Regions from separate parts of the Flocculibacter collagenilyticus genome, predicted to be linked through region 1. Evidence: predicted binding sites of a transcription regulator. Region 1 holds the regulator's gene; the other holds the start of a gene.
What was found. Region 1 encodes FNR, which switches genes on or off when oxygen is low (the NO sensors DNR and NnrR bind a similar motif). Its sites were predicted from a motif close to TTGATCTAGATCAA; they were not measured.
Positions count from the first base shown of each region.

Region 1 (8,045 bases):
TTGGGAAGATACTTCATCTAAACCAACAGGCACTTTTGGGATGTCTGGTGCGTCAAATGCGACGTCGCCGCCTTCTTTATCTTCAGTGCTTAGTGTTTTAAAGTCGAATAATGACGTGTCAGCTAAGTGCGACGGTACAATGTTTTGCATTGCTTTATACATTGTCTCGATACGACCCGGGAATTGTTTGTCCCAGTCGTTTAGCATTTGTTTTATAACTTTTCGCTGTAAATTTTCTTGCGAGCCACATAGGTTACACGGAATGATCGGAAAACCTTTTAATTGTGAAAATGTGGCGATGTCTTTTTCTTTACAATAAGCCAAAGGACGAATAACCACGTGCTCGTTATTGTCGCTTTTTAACTTTGGCGGCATTGATTTCATTTTTCCGCCGTAGAACATGTTTAAAAATAAGGTTTCGAGCATGTCATCGCGATGATGGCCAAGTGCTATTTTTGTTGCACCTATTTTTTTAGCAGTCGTATAAAGAATTCCTCTACGCAAACGAGAACATAGTGAACAAGTGGTTTTGCCAGGCTCAATCTTATCGACAACAATGGAATAGGTGTCTTCTTCAATAATTTGATAATCAACGCCAATACTATCTAGGTATTCAGGGAGGACGTGCTCAGGAAATCCGGGTTGCTTTTGATCTAAATTAACGGCAACTATATCAAACGAAATAGGGGCGCTTGCTTGTAAATTACGCAATATTTCAAGCATGGTGTAGCTGTCTTTACCACCTGAAAGGCAAACCATAACTTTGTCGCCTTCTTCAATCATGTTGAAGTCTGCAATTGCTTGGCCTACATTGCGGCGCAACCGCTTTTGTAGTTTGTTAAAGTTATACTGTTCTTTGGCTTGTTTAGCATGTGACATCTAGGTAACCACCACTAGTTAGATCATCGTTTAAAAGGCGGCATATTATATAGTTTGATCTGATGATTAGCAAAATGAAAGGGAGTGTGTGCAGCACCTATACAGGGCAAGATCATTATAAATTGAACTAAATGATAGTTTCATGATCAGAGCGGGAAATAATAACTACAGGTTTCCTAGCATGACCAACAACTTCATCACTTACTTTTCCATCATAGAAGACCCGCGAATAGACCGTTGTAAAAAGCATGAGTTGATAGATATTTTATTTTTATCTATCTGTGCCGTGCTATCAGGCGCAGAAGGCTGGGAAGATATCGAAGATTTCGGACATGTAAAAATTGACTGGTTAAAGCGTTATCTCCCCTTTGCAAATGGTATTCCCAAGCATGACACCATAGCCCGAGTAATGAGCCGTTTAGACCCTGTAGCCATTCAAACCAGCTTTATCAATTGGGTAAATGAAATCGCCGAGCAAGTGGATGGCGAAGTTATCGCCATTGATGGAAAAGCCGCTCGTAGAAGCTTCACAACCAAAGACAGAAAGAACCCGTTGCATATGGTCAGTGCATGGAGTTGTGGCAATGGTCTGGTACTAGGACAACAAAAAGTAGATGATAAATCCAATGAGATAACAGCCATCCCCAAGCTGCTGGATTTACTTGATGTAAAAGGTGCAACCGTTACGTTAGACGCCATGGGATGTCAGCACGCAATTACAAAGAAAATTCAATCCAAAGGTGCTGATTACGTCATTGCACTAAAAGGCAATCAAAGTACACTCAATGAAGAGGTTCAAGCATGGTTTCATAAGTGCCACAGAGAAAAACTCGCTAACACAGCTCATAGTATTTATGAGCACATTGACAGCGGCCATGGTCGAATAGAAGAAAGAACGTGTACCCAATTGGAAATTGATAACATTGGATAACCAATTGATAATGAAAACTGGAGCAGTATTCAAACGGTTCAGTGTAGAATCTAAGCGTCATATTGGAGATAAAATGACTTCCGAAACGCGTTATTACATCAGCTCATTAGGACTAAATGCAGAACGATTAAATGGCATAATTCGCAATCACTGGGGCGTTGAAAACTGCTTACACTGGACGCTAGATATGACATTCCATGAAGACGATTCACGTATTAGGCGGGGCAATGCAGCTGAAGTCATGAATGCATTTAGAAAATTGGCGTTGAATATTGTGAAAACAGATACAACGAAAAAAGCCAGCATGAAACGAAAGCTAAAAATGGCGGCATTAGATGATGATTTTAGAGCCGAGTTACTTCTGAGGGGAAATTAAAATGCTCTTGCCCTGAGCACCTATATGAATAGGTGCTTGATTTAAGGAATATTACAGAATAAATTTTGTATTAAGTATTGTAGCCCACGGGTTTTAGCGCTAATACATCGCAGTGTAAGCTATCAATCACGTGCTCAGCGGTATTACCGATTAATGCTGCTGATAATCCCGTCCTACCAATCGTACCCATAACGACTAGCTCCGCATCTATTTGTTTTGATACATGAGGTATTACATCCTCGGGTAAACCTTCTACAACATGAGTATTTTCAATAGGGATGTTGTTGAGTGTCGCGAGCTTTTCTACCGCGCTAATATGATGGTGTTTCATTGATGCGTTATATTCTTGAGGATCGAATTCGGGAATTTCAATTGCAATATTTACGGGTGTTCCTGGGTATGAATTTACGAGATGCACTTTGGCGCCGATGATATCTGCCAAATGCTGTGCTTCTTCAATAATTTTACTGTTAAGTGATTGATGCGCATCTTCTTCAGAGCCAGCATTAACTGCCGCTAGAATATTACCGTTTGCTGGCCATGCGTGCTCTTTTACTAATAATACTGGGCAAGGACACTTACGTAGAATATTCCAATCAGTAGGTGTGAAAATAACCGACTTTAATGTGTCGTGCTGATGGGTGCCTTTAACGACGAGGTTATAACCATGTTCTTTTACTTGTTCAATAATGGCTTCGTAAGGTCGGTTATGCCATACCACTTTAATATCTATTTCGCTGGGATCGACGGAAAGGGTAGAAAAAAGTTCATGTATCCACTCTTCACGGTCGGTGATCACTGCTTGTCGCATTGACTCTCTTTCATCAGAAGAGAGCATAGTAGTCATTTCATACGAAAAATCGTAAATAGACAGGAATACGGTTAGTTTGCACGGGTGCTTTTGTGAAAATTCTATTGCTCTTAGTAGGGCTTTTTGTTCCTCTGATGTGGGATCGAGTACCACAAGAAGATTGCTTAATTTTTCCATTACTTACCTCCGACAAAAAACTACATTTACTTATAATCATGTTAACAAGTGTAGTTAATCATAGAGCGTTTGATAAATAAAATATTGTGTTAGATCAAACTATTTAAGCGAACATTAAATTCAACTGCGCCAGCGGAGTGGCACAGCGTTAAACGTTGCTAAATCTCACAATGTGGGGATATGCCCGAAATGGCGGTAAGTTGTTCGTAGTTTATGATGCTAATTAATTTACCATCAACAGTAATCACATTCGATTTTTGTAATTTACTTAGCAGCCTGCTAATTGTTTCTACCGTTAAGCCTAAATAGTTACCTATTTCAGAGCGTGTCATGGTTAGTCTAAATTGTTTATCAGAAAATCCTCGGGCTGCAAAACGTTTAGATAAATTGGTTAAGAAAGCTGCTAATCGTTCTTCTGCTGTTTTTTTATTAAGTAACATTAATAGAGTTTGGTCGTTTTGAATTTCACCACTCATTAAGCGCATAATTTGCTGCCTAAGCTTTACCATATCGCCTGATAGTTTACTTAAAATTTCGTAAGGGATTTCGCACACCATAGATGTTTCTAGGGCTTCTGCGAAGCTTTGGTGCTTATTTTCAGCTATGGCATCGAAACCAATAATATCGCCAGGTAAGTGGAATGCGGTAATTTGTTCGTCGCCACTTACAGTATTGATATACGACTTAAACGAACCAGAGCGAATAGCATAAATTGACTTCATGGGCTCACCGGCTGCAAATATATACTGACCTTTTTGATAAGGCTTTTTGCGTTCAATAATGTCATCTAACTTGGTTAGTTCGTCGTCCGACAACGAAAAAGGTAAGCATAATTCGCTAATACTACAGTTTTGGCAATTTACGCTTATTTTTTTCGCTTTTGCATGAGAGGTGTTAGATTCCATATAGCCGTCCTACTAAAAATACATACTTGTTGGCAGAGTTTTGGGCGAATAGCTTGAGTAAAATAAACAAAGCGATATTGTTAACATCTATAGACTCAAAACAGCGGCAAGATTAAAGCAGAAGTTGATTTACATCAAGTAAAATAAGGGCGGTGCCCCACATAATTAAAATAACGCCCGCTATACTTCTATAAAGCGGTTTAGCAAGTAATTGATTTAGTTGACCACTGAAATAGCCTAAACCTAAAACCGCGGGTAATGTACCTAAACCAAAACCAAGCATAATAGTTGCGCCACCGTAACTTGAACCCGTTGTTAACGACCAAGTGAGCGTGCTGTATACCAGTCCACAAGGTAACCATCCCCAAATTGCACCATACAAAAAAGCACGCGGATAACTTTTTACAGGCACCACATACTTATTTAGCTTTTTTATAATGCGCCACAAGGGTTTACCTGCTTTTTCTAACATAAGTAAGCCAGACCACCACTTAGCGATGTATAACCCTACTAAGATAAGAAATAAGCTAGATAAAAAGCGCAGGTGTATTACAGCGTTGTCTGAAAATGTAAGTATTGATGCGCTAAAAGCACCAACAATTGTGCCAGCAACAATATAACTGATGATCCTGCCGAAGTTATAAAGTAAAAGGTAAGGGGTGGGGTGTTTACCAGCGGGAATCGCAAAACTTAGCGCATTAACAACGCCACCACACATGCCAACACAATGCGCACCACCCAATAAACCAATAACAAAGGCGCTGATAAAAAGTTGAATAAAGTCTGTCATTTAGCTTTTATGGTTGGTGTCAATTTTATTGGTAGTGTCATTTTTATTATTGGCAATGATTGTAACGTTGTGATCCGTATTTTCTTGATTAGTTTTTTTTACGTCGTCATCAAATAAAATAGAGTAGCCTTGCTTATCTAAGTCATTAAACTGGTTAGACTTTACTGCCCAACGAAAAATAAATATGGCGACAACTACAAAAATGATTGCGATTGGAATTAATAAATATATTACGCTCATACTTTTGCTAGCCTTAGTGAGTTTATTACAACGATAAGAGAGCTACCCGACATGCCGATAACAGCTAACCAAGGCGGTAAATTACCAGAGATAGCAATTGGTAGTATGACTAAATTGTAACCTAATGCCCACGCTAAATTTTGTTTTATTACACGATAGGTAAAGTGGGTTTTCTTAATTAGCTGGCTTAAGCCGCTAAGATCATTTTTAGTTAAAATAACATCGGCAGTTGATTTAGCAATATCTGCACCGCTATTCATTGCAATAGATAAGTGACTAGCGTTAAACACAGGACTGTCGTTTATCCCATCGCCAATCATACCTACAATAGCACCTTGCTGGGTAAGCTGCTCTATCTCGTGTACTTTATCGACAGGGGTGCAGCCTTTTTTAATCGTATTAATGTGAAGTGTGTTTGCTACTTGTTCAGCAGCCATACTGTTATCACCTGTTAAAACTAACGGTTCGATATGTTGTTCACTAAGTTGCGCGATGGTTTGGGGAGCATTTTCTCGAAGTATATCAGTGAACTTAAAATAAGCGATTGGCTGGTCGTTAATGGTTAGTACAGATTGAAAGTCTTCATACGCAGTACTTTTATGTTTGCCGAAATACAGCGTGTCTGCATTATGGTTACCAGTGATACCATAACCTGCAACGACCGCAATATTTGTTACCTCTGTTTTATCAATATGTGCAAAGGCTTTTGCAATTGGGTGTTCGGAGTAGGCCTCTAAACCTGCGGCTAAACTTAATACCGCTGTTTTACTGTATTTTGGTTCAATGCATTCGACATGCTCAATGGCAAACTCACCTTGTGTTAATGTGCCCGTTTTATCAAAAGCAAAGTGAGTTAATTTTCTAACCGTTTCAAATACATGATCTTTTTTTATGATGATGCCAGAGCGGGTTAATGATGCAATTGCCCCAGTAAGCGCTGTTGGGGTCGCTAAACTTAATGCACAAGGACAGGTCGCCACTAAAACGGAAATGGTAATCCAAAAAGCATGCGGATTATCGTTATGCGTCCAATAAAAATAGGTCAGTGTCGCAATCGTAAGCAAAATTAGTGTAAACCATTGTGCTACGAGGTCGGTTAGCTTTGAAACGGAAGGGCGACTGAGTAATGTTTTATCTTGTAAGGCAATGATTGAATTGATGCGGTTGTTTTCAAAGCGCTGTAAAACCTTAGCTGTGATTACACCGTCATGATTAACGGTACCTGCAAACACAGTGTCCTTTTCTTGCTTAGTAACAGGTGCATGTTCCCCGGTCATCATTGCTTCATTGACTGATGTAATGCCGGTAATAATTTCAGCATCAGCAGGAATGATTTCACCTGCTTTAACTAATATAACGTCGTTAATATTAAGTTTTTTTGCGGGAATATTAGTTGTTTGATTGTTTTGCAATAACCTAGCGTTAATAGGGATGTATTTTAACAAGTTTACCGAAAACTCTGTCGCTCTCATTCTTGCTCTGAATTCTAGGTATTTACCTAGTAAAAGTAAGAAGGTGAACATACAAATGGATTCAAAATACACTTCGCCTGTGTTATTAACGGTTGCCACAGCTGAGGCAGTATACGCGCCATAAATTGCAATGCTAACAGGCACTTCCATATTTAGAGACTTGCGTTTTAATGCATTAAACGCTTGATGAAGAAAGGGAAAAGCTGAATAAAAAATAACAGGGGTTGACAGTATTAAGCTTATCCATTGCAAGTAATCTTGGTGAGATTGCTCAATTCCTTCGAACACCCCAAAATACAATGCAAATGCAAGCATCATCACTTGCATTGTCATTATGCCAGCAACACCTAAACGCACAATATAGTTTTTGTTTTCTTGATTGCGCTTTTGCTCTTCGTCGTCTGGGTTGAATGGCAACGCTTGGTAACCGATACGGTGTATGTTTTTTAAAATATCACTTAGTGATAACTGGCGCGTATCCCACGTTACACTTGCGCGTAAACTTGTAGAATTCACATTAACTTGAGTCACACCGTTTAGTTTATTTAAATCTCGCTCAATTAACCAAGCGCATGCTGCACAGGTCATCCCTTCAATCGATAATACAACTGATTTAAGATGCGTTTCCTTTGAATGGTCTAAATCAACTAAAAAATCTTGTTGAAAGTCATTATCATCAAAGGTATCTAACAAACTATTTAAGTCGTCAGACAATCCTTCTGCCTTTAATGCACTGTCGGTGCGAAAGGTGTAGTAATCTTCCAGCCCGTTTTCTAGGATTTCGTTCGTTACTGCTTCACAGCCATAGCAGCATACGGGTTGTAATTCTTCTTTAAATCGAATGAAGACATTAAATTCATTAGGAACGTCTTCATTACAATGGAAACACTTGCTACTCATTATTTTGGCTCAAATACGATAGTGTCTTTTCTTGGTAAAGCAACGCGTTGTCGTAATTTCCAAACATCATCATGCGGAGATAGGGTTACATCCCAAGCACCCGTAATGGGCTGCTCTAATTGATGGCGATATGTGCCATGTGCATCAGACGTGAGTAGTAATGAAAAATCTTTATTAGCTAGAGTAGGGTGATAGAAAGCAACTTTTAGTGCTGAAATCGGTTGTCTTGGAACTTTAGTAAAGTTAACGGCTAGCTCCGAGTCTGAAATTGCAAGTGCCATCGAAATACCCATCTTTTCAGCTTGATGGTATTTGCTTAAATCGAGGTTAATCGCTTTGCCCTTTTTGTAATATTCATCAACCACCATTTCAGGTGACTTATCAAGCGCAATGAATAACGTAATGATACCGGCAACAACTGCTGTGAGCGGTAAGATAATGATAAACCATGGCCAAAATTGCTTATACCAAATGGGAGACTTGTTCATACAACCTAATGTTCCTAACGGGGAAGAAATGCTAAGGGTGAATTTTAAAGAGTTAGTGCAGATATATCTATCAAAA
Region 1 covers NZ_CP059888.1:2,048,996-2,057,040, reverse strand. The annotation lists gene ttcA (tRNA 2-thiocytidine(32) synthetase TtcA) at 1-879, opposite strand, end outside; partial or broken gene HUU81_RS09115 (ISAs1 family transposase) at 1,061-2,186, shown strand; gene uspE (universal stress protein UspE) at 2,257-3,174, opposite strand; gene fnr (fumarate/nitrate reduction transcriptional regulator Fnr) at 3,333-4,079, opposite strand; gene HUU81_RS09100 (sulfite exporter TauE/SafE family protein) at 4,192-4,869, opposite strand; gene ccoS (cbb3-type cytochrome oxidase assembly protein CcoS) at 4,870-5,109, opposite strand; gene HUU81_RS09090 (heavy metal translocating P-type ATPase) at 5,106-7,481, opposite strand; gene HUU81_RS09085 (FixH family protein) at 7,481-7,969, opposite strand.

Region 2 (8,045 bases), 620 kb from region 1:
GGCATACCTGCTGTTGCCGCTACTTCTAATGCATTATTTATAGATTGACTATTTTCAAGGTTGAGTAAATTAAAATTAATGCCTTCAACATCGTGAGCAACCCAGCGATAAGCGAGATCAGTACCGTTATGATCTTGCCCGATAATAGGTCCCCAAATGCTTGATTTAAAGGTAAAGTGTATTGGCTCGTTGCCTTTTACATTAATTACCTCTGTCATGTGCTGTATGTTTTTTATGCCGAAAGCTGTTTGATAAGTGTTATCGTCGACCCACTTTATTTTTACTAAATCGCTCCAGTCTCCATAACTATTGGTAAAGCCCCATGCAATGTGTTTGTTACTACCTACAACTATCGCTGGGGCACCCGGAAGGGTAAGCCCACTTACCCAAAGTTCGGCATTTGCATGCGGTTGACTTAAGTTACTTTTATTTTTATTTGATACAACTAACGTTGCTCTGAACCATGTATTCGGCACTGATATGTTCAAATGCATATCATTAGCCACGATGGCGGCACCGTGTGGTGTTAATTGCCCTGAAATTGCCCAATTATTTGAGCCATAAAGGTGCGGAGAATCAATATTATTTATAAAGCCAGCTTGTTCCGGCGGAGTTAGCGAGTTAATGTCAAATTTAGGAACTGAGCTTGGTGAGCTTGCTAAATAATTTGTGCTATCAATAGGGGCATCCCACTGACTCCCTTTGGGCGTTAAAAAGCGGAAAACAGATTTAGGTAATGTATCGTTTAAAATACCTAATAGTTGCTCTCGCTTACCTTCTTTATCTTGTAATTGCAGGTACATGCTGTAGATAGCCAGTAACGAGTCTTCGGCAAGCCATGGCTGTGGTGATTGTTGCAATAATAAGTACTCAAAAGGAGTGACAGTAAGCTTTAATAACCCATCATTAACGCCTTTAGCATACTGTTTCAAAATCGCTAAATGGGCGTCGTCTAAGTGTTTTAATGCGTGCTTCGCGCGTTTTCTAAACTGATGGATGCGAATGCTTTTATCATATTCAACGGCAATGCTACCAAAAATTTCAGAGATTTCTCCCGCAGCATTTCGACGAAGTAAATCCATCTGAAAAAATCGTTCTTGTGCGTGAACAAAACCCAGTGCATAGGAGGCGTCATGTCGGCTTTTAGCAGTAATAGTCACTACACCTTGTTTATCTCTTTCTACCAGTACATCGTTTGCTAACACTGGTGAAGGGATATTTCCTTCGATCATCGGTTTGCTTAGCGTAAGTGCTATAAATGTGCTCAAGGCTAATATAATGCTCAAGCTTATAATGAAGATAAGGCTGATTTTTATTTTATGCATACGTGCTTTCACATCCAATATTCGCATTCATTTTTTTAGCTGATGTTTGTAAAACGTAACGTCCCAGCATAAAAATTATGTTTTTAAAACACAACTAATCAGTACTTGGTGTTTATTTGAACACTTATTTTAGGGGAAGACTAACCTGAAAGAAGCGCACATCCTTAAAATATTCAGAGTAAACCTACAATATTGACTACACTTTGAAGATATTCTGGCCAAATATAAATTAAAAAATTGGGAGTTGTCAGTAAATGAAAAAACATTATGATAGAAGTTATAGCACTTTTTTATAAGTTCTTAATTATAAAGACGGTAATGGCAAGCATTGATTAAACAATACACAAAGGCTGATAGTGAATAAAGATGTAGTTTCATTTAAATTTGGTTTGAATTCGCTAACAGTTAGGCTTCCTATCATCATTTTTTTTACCTGTTTGTGTGTTGGCAGTATGGTGGTTTATTGGACTTATAACATACAAAAGCAGCAGCTCATTGCCCAAGAATTTGATGCACTGTCTTTTACTAATCAGCGGTATGCAAAACAAATAAATGCATTGTTTGAAGAAAAAGAGACAATTGCATTATCCGCAAATTTAATCGTGTCAGATGAGATTTTCGTAAATCCTAAAGTATCTAACTTTAATCATGCCAATATTATTAGCGGGGAGGATGGGGCTGTTCGCACCACGGATGGGTATTCTGGTGCATTTGTTCCATTCGTTAATTTTAATAATGAGGTAGAGCAGTACATCATTAAAAGTGAACATTTATGGCGAAAAATTGCACCGGTAATTACCCATTCATTTTTTAATTTTTATTTAATCACTAACGATAACTTTATTCGGATTGCCCCGGCTGACTGGGCAATAGAGCTTGAAACCGAACATCGATTTGCAGACGACATCTTTTATAGTATTGCAACGCCAGAAAATAACCCTAGCAAACAGCCGATATGGACCCCAGTATATTACGACGATATTTGGCAGAAGTGGATGACAAGTTTAATTGTGCCTATTTATAAAAAGGGAGAATTTAAAGGGGTAACAGGCAGTGATTTAATACTTGATAGTTTGTTTAATCGCTATAAGGATATAGGTGAAACCGAAAACGACAGGAATTTAATTTTATTCGACAAAAAGGGAAATATTTTACTACACCCAGATTTAGAAAAACGCATTTTAGGTCGGCAAGGAACACTTAATCAGCCAATGGACTCTAAGTTGATTGGTGGTAATGCGTTGCATCAGTTTATTGCTGAGTTTATTGAGCAAAAAGTAAATAAGCGAGTTAAAGCCTCTTTTGATAATGAACACGGCACAATCATGATTAGTTTACAGCCTTTGCGAACGGTAGACTGGTATGTTGGTGTATTTATTCCAGAGCACAAAGTGTTAGAGACCCTAGTTGAGTTTCGAAATAAGCGAATTGTGATATTTATCTTTGTTGCTATTTTATTATCCATTCTCCTTCAGCAAATTCTTTATCATCTTGGATTTAAGCGCATTAATAGGCTAGTAAATTACACTAAAAATTTTAGACGCGGCAAAGTCAGTAACCTTAGTCATATTCCTCCCGTTGCGCTTTCGAACAGTAATGATGAAATTGGAGTGTTAAGCCGTGCATTTCTTCGCATGGGAGATGATGTTAATGCGCTTATTGAAGGATTAAATAAACGTATTGCAGAGAAAGAAGAAGCAAAATCTGAAGCGAGGCGGCTGTCTAAAGCGGTGGCAAATGCGGGCAGTGGCATTTTTATAACGGATAAACACTTTAGAATTGAGTACGTGAATAAGAGCTTGCTGAATTTAACCGATAGTGAAGTGGATGACTTTGTTGGCGGGCCTGCAAGGCAGGTGATTGCGATGGATAGAGACATAACAGCCAACTTAATTGAGCATGATCTTCGTACGCGTTGCCATTGGTCGGGTGATTTATTACTTATTTCACGTAAAGACAAACCTAAGTGGGTGAGCATGTCGGTTGCGCCAATCAGAGATGAAAGGGGAGCTGTCACCAATTATGTGTACTCATTTCAAGACATCACTTTTATGAAAGAAAGCCAAAAGCAAATGGAGAAGCTGGCATATTTCGACACATTAACTGGACTCGTTAACAGAACCTACTTTAAAGCTGAACTGAAAAAAGCGATAGCAAGAGTGACACGTGGCAGCTATGCATTTTGTTTATTTTATTTCGACTTAGATGAATTTAAACGTATTAACGATACTTTAGGCCATGATGCAGGAGACCGATTGCTAGTTGAGGTGGCTAACCGACTAAAAATACGGTTACGACAAGACGACATTATTGCTCGGTTAGGCGGTGATGAATTCGCTATCTTGCTGAGTAACACTTCTAACGAACAAGATGCCGCTGAACTTGCTGATGTTGTTCAAAAGACGATTATCAAGCCTATTAAGCTTGGGGCTAATGAAGTGATTGTTAGTGCAAGTATCGGCATTACGATAGCAACCGATGGCGAGGTAGATGAAGATACTTTATTAAAGCAAGCTGACTTGGCAATGTATCAAGCTAAAGTTGATGGACGCTGCAACTTTCATTTCTTTAATGAGGCGCTTGATAAAGCGGCTAAAGAAAAGCTCATCATAGAAAATGAATTAAGGTTAGCCCTAAGCCGAAATGAATTAACACTTTATTATCAGCCACAAGTTGATGCTAGAACAAGTTCGACAGTGGGGTATGAAGCGCTGATCCGCTGGAACCACCCTGAAAAAGGCATGATATCACCGGATAGTTTTATTCCAGTGGCTGAAACAACAGGATTAATTGTGCCCTTAGGGCAGTGGGTAGTGGAAGAGGCTGCTAATTTTATACTGCGTAACTTAGCATCTAACCAAGCGGCGAAAGTGTCTATCAACTTATCTGCTAGACAATTTAAAGATGAAAGCCTAGTCCCCTTATTAATCAGTGTGATTGAACGGACCAACATTGAGCCACATCGCATTGGTTTAGAGATCACTGAAAGTATGTTAATGGGGAATATTGAAGCGGCTATTACGCAATTAAACGAGTTGAAGCAGTTAGGCTTTTCTATTTCAATTGATGATTTTGGTACTGGATACTCATCACTTAGTTACATTAAACAGCTCCCGGTCGACACCTTAAAAATAGATCGCTCGTTTATTAAAGACATACCTGAAGACAAGGATGATGAAGAGATCACTGCGGCTATTATTGCCATGGCGCAAAAATTGAATTTAGCGTTAGTTGCAGAAGGTGTTGAAACGAAAGAGCAAATAGATTTCTTATGTAAAAATAGTTGCTACGTGATGCAAGGATACTTTTACAGCAAGCCACTTACAGAAGAGCAATTAATTGCAACGTGGCATTATAAATAAAGTAGTGGAGTTATGGTTGAGTCAATGATCAACCATGTAGTTTGACAAATTTCTCAGCTAATTGATCCACCGTTTCAATATTATCTGGATCAACAATAATACAGTTAATAGGACAAACGCTGACACATGTTGGGTTATCGTAATGCCCAACACACTCTGTACACTTGTCTGGCTCAATCTCATATATCTTTTGCCCCATAGAAATGGCTTCATTGGGGCATTCTGGATCACACATATCACAATTAATGCAGCTGTCTAAAATCTTTAGTGCCATTAAAGGTTACCAGATAAGGTGGCGATTGATTTTTTACTACTCTCACTCTGTATGCTAGGTGTATCTAAATTCCGTAGCAAAATGGCAAAAGACAAATCTATATCCTCTGGCAGTGGAATATAAACGGTGTGACCAGAACCTTTTGCAACATCAGTGTCTTTGCCACTTTTATCTAACATTTTATTTAGAGTAAAACTAATATTGCCGTTTGGCGTCATTAACTCTAATTGATCGCCAACACTGAATTTATTTTTAACTTCAATTTCGACTAGACCGTTGTATTGGTTACGCTCAATAACGTCACCACAGAATTGCTGCTGATCACTTACCGAGTGGCCATAGTCATAGTTCTGATATTCTTGATGAGCATGACGTCTTAAGAAACCTTCGGTGTAGCCTCTATGCGCGAGGTTTTCTAACACTTTCATTAAACTTGCATCAAATGGCTTACCAGCAACAGCGTCATCAATTGCGCGACGATACACTTGAGCAGTTCGGGCGCAGTAATAATGGGACTTTGTTCGGCCTTCAATTTTTAATGAATGCACGCCCATTTTAGTTAAACGTTCAACATGCTGTACCGCACGAAGATCTTTCGAGTTCATTATGTAAGTGCCGTGTTCATCCTCAAATGCCGGCATTAACTCACCTGGCTTACCATCTTGTTCCAACATGAAAATGTTATCGGTTGGCTGGCCTTCACCTAGCGTAGGTATAACGTCATTAGGGGTGATTTTTTGAACAACATCACCCGTTTCATCTTCTTTCGCTTCTTTTACGTCGTAACTCCAACGGCAGGCGTTAGTGCAAGTGCCTTGATTAGGGTCGCGTTTGTTCATGTATCCTGATAATAAACAGCGGCCAGAGTAAGCCATGCATAAAGCACCATGAACAAACACTTCTAGTTCAGTTTCTGGACACAACTCACGTATTTCTTCTATTTCATTAAGTGATAATTCGCGCGATAAAATAACACGTTCAATACCTTGTTTTGCCCAAAACTTTACAGTGGCGTAATTGACGGCGTTCGCTTGTACCGACAAGTGAATTGGCATATCTGGAAAGGCTTCACGCACTAACATAATTAAGCCGGGATCTGACATGATAAGCGCGTCTGGCCCCATTTCAATTACAGGCTTAATATCTTTTAAATAAGTATTAATTTTGCCATTGTGGGGTGCGATATTACTAACCACATAAAACTTTTTATTTTGTTGATGTGCTTCTTTTATACCAATAGCGAGATTTTCTAAGTTAAATTCATTATTGCGAACACGTAAGCTATAACGAGGTTGCCCTGCGTATACGGCATCTGCACCATATGCAAAGGCATAACGCATGTTTTTAAGGCTGCCAGCAGGTGCAAGTAATTCCGGTTTAAGCCAAGCTTGTGCTTGCGTTTGTTGGATATTTTGTGTGTCTGACATAATTACCTCATGAACCTTAATCTGTTAACGCATTTGTGTTAGCTATAAATCGGACTATTGATAAATCTGTGGCATGACCGTTTAAGTTAAGCACTGAGTCTAGCTCTAAAAATAGCGGGTGCGCATTTTATAACCCTTACAGTGCAGGGTAAAGGGCTCTTTATCCTTTCATTTCTATTATGTTGATTTTGATCAAGTTATGTTTTTGAATTTTAGGTGGTTCACTCAAGCTAAAAATATAATTGTGGCTTGCATCAAGCTAGCGTATAATTCGCGCCCAGAATTTTTAGATTTCTTAATTAACTAGGTTGGTTAAGCGGTTTTTCATGTATGTATTGGAAATACGTTTAACAAACCATCAATTTTTGGAGCAGAAAAATGGCTTTACAGCGTACTTTTTCAATCATCAAACCTGACGCAGTTGCTAAAAACGTAATTGGCGCTATCTATAACCGTTTTGAAAGTGCTGGTCTTCGTATCGTAGCATCTAAAATGGTTCACCTTTCTCAAGAGCAAGCTGAAGGCTTTTACGCTGAGCACAAAGAACGTCCTTTCTTTGGCGCGTTAGTTGAGTTCATGACTTCTGGTCCAGTGATGGTTCAAGTTCTTGAAGGCGAAAATGCAGTACTTAAAAACCGTGAAATCATGGGTGCTACTAACCCTGCTGAAGCGTTAGCTGGTACTCTTCGTGCTGATTACGCTGAGTCAATTGACGAAAATGCAGTACACGGTTCAGATGCTCCTGAATCTGCTGCACGTGAAATTGCTTACTTCTTCACTGAAGAAGAGCTTTGCTCACGTACTCGTTAATCGCTAGCGATTAACGTTAAAAAAGGGGGCGAAGCCCCCTTTTTTAGTGCCAGTATTTATAGCAAATCTAACTAGGATTGGTAAAAATACAATTCAGTTGGTTATTTTTGTATAAATATTGTACAATTTGTCGCCATTTTTACCCTAGAGAGCTAATCAAGGGTAGGGTGAATAAATGTAATGCATTACTATCGTTTACAACACTAAGTGTTATTTTTTGTAAGTTGTTTGAGGAAATCCATGAGCGCCACTTCAAAGAAAATTAATCTTCTTGATCTAACTCGTTCGCAAATGCGCGAATTTTTCGAATCTATCGGAGAAAAGCCGTTCCGTGGCGATCAAGTAATGAAATGGATTTATCATTTTGGTCATGACAACTTTGACGAAATGAGCAACATTAACAAAAAGCTGAAAGAAAAGCTTCGCGCCATGTGTGAAATCAAAGCGCCTGAAATTTCTGTTAGACAAGACGCCTCCGACGGTACTAAAAAATACGCTTTACTGTTAGAAGGTGGTCAAGAAGTTGAAGCGGTTTGGATCCCTGAAAAAGATAGAGCCACACTTTGTGTCTCTTCTCAAGTAGGCTGTGCACTTGAATGTACTTTTTGCTCTACTGCTCAACAAGGCTTTAACCGTAATTTAAAAGTCTCAGAAATTATCGGCCAAGTTTGGCGCGTTGCGCGTGATATTGGGTTACATGGTGATAGTACTCGTCGCCCAGTTACAAACGTCGTAATGATGGGAATGGGTGAACCATTATTAAACTTAAATAATGTAGTCCCTGCTATGGAATTAATGATGGATGACTGGGGCTTTGGTTTATCTAAACGCCGCGTGACATTAAGCA
Region 2 covers NZ_CP059888.1:2,671,907-2,679,951, reverse strand. The annotation lists gene HUU81_RS11885 (penicillin acylase family protein) at 1-1,232, opposite strand, end outside; gene HUU81_RS11880 (bifunctional diguanylate cyclase/phosphodiesterase) at 1,682-4,687, shown strand; gene HUU81_RS11875 (YfhL family 4Fe-4S dicluster ferredoxin) at 4,716-4,961, opposite strand; gene trhP (prephenate-dependent tRNA uridine(34) hydroxylase TrhP) at 4,961-6,388, opposite strand; gene ndk (nucleoside-diphosphate kinase) at 6,767-7,198, shown strand; gene HUU81_RS11860 (bifunctional tRNA (adenosine(37)-C2)-methyltransferase TrmG/ribosomal RNA large subunit methyltransferase RlmN) at 7,439-8,045, shown strand, end outside.
Region 2: a site for FNR is predicted at 6,571-6,584, ahead of trhP (prephenate-dependent tRNA uridine(34) hydroxylase TrhP). Genes of this name have one in related genera too.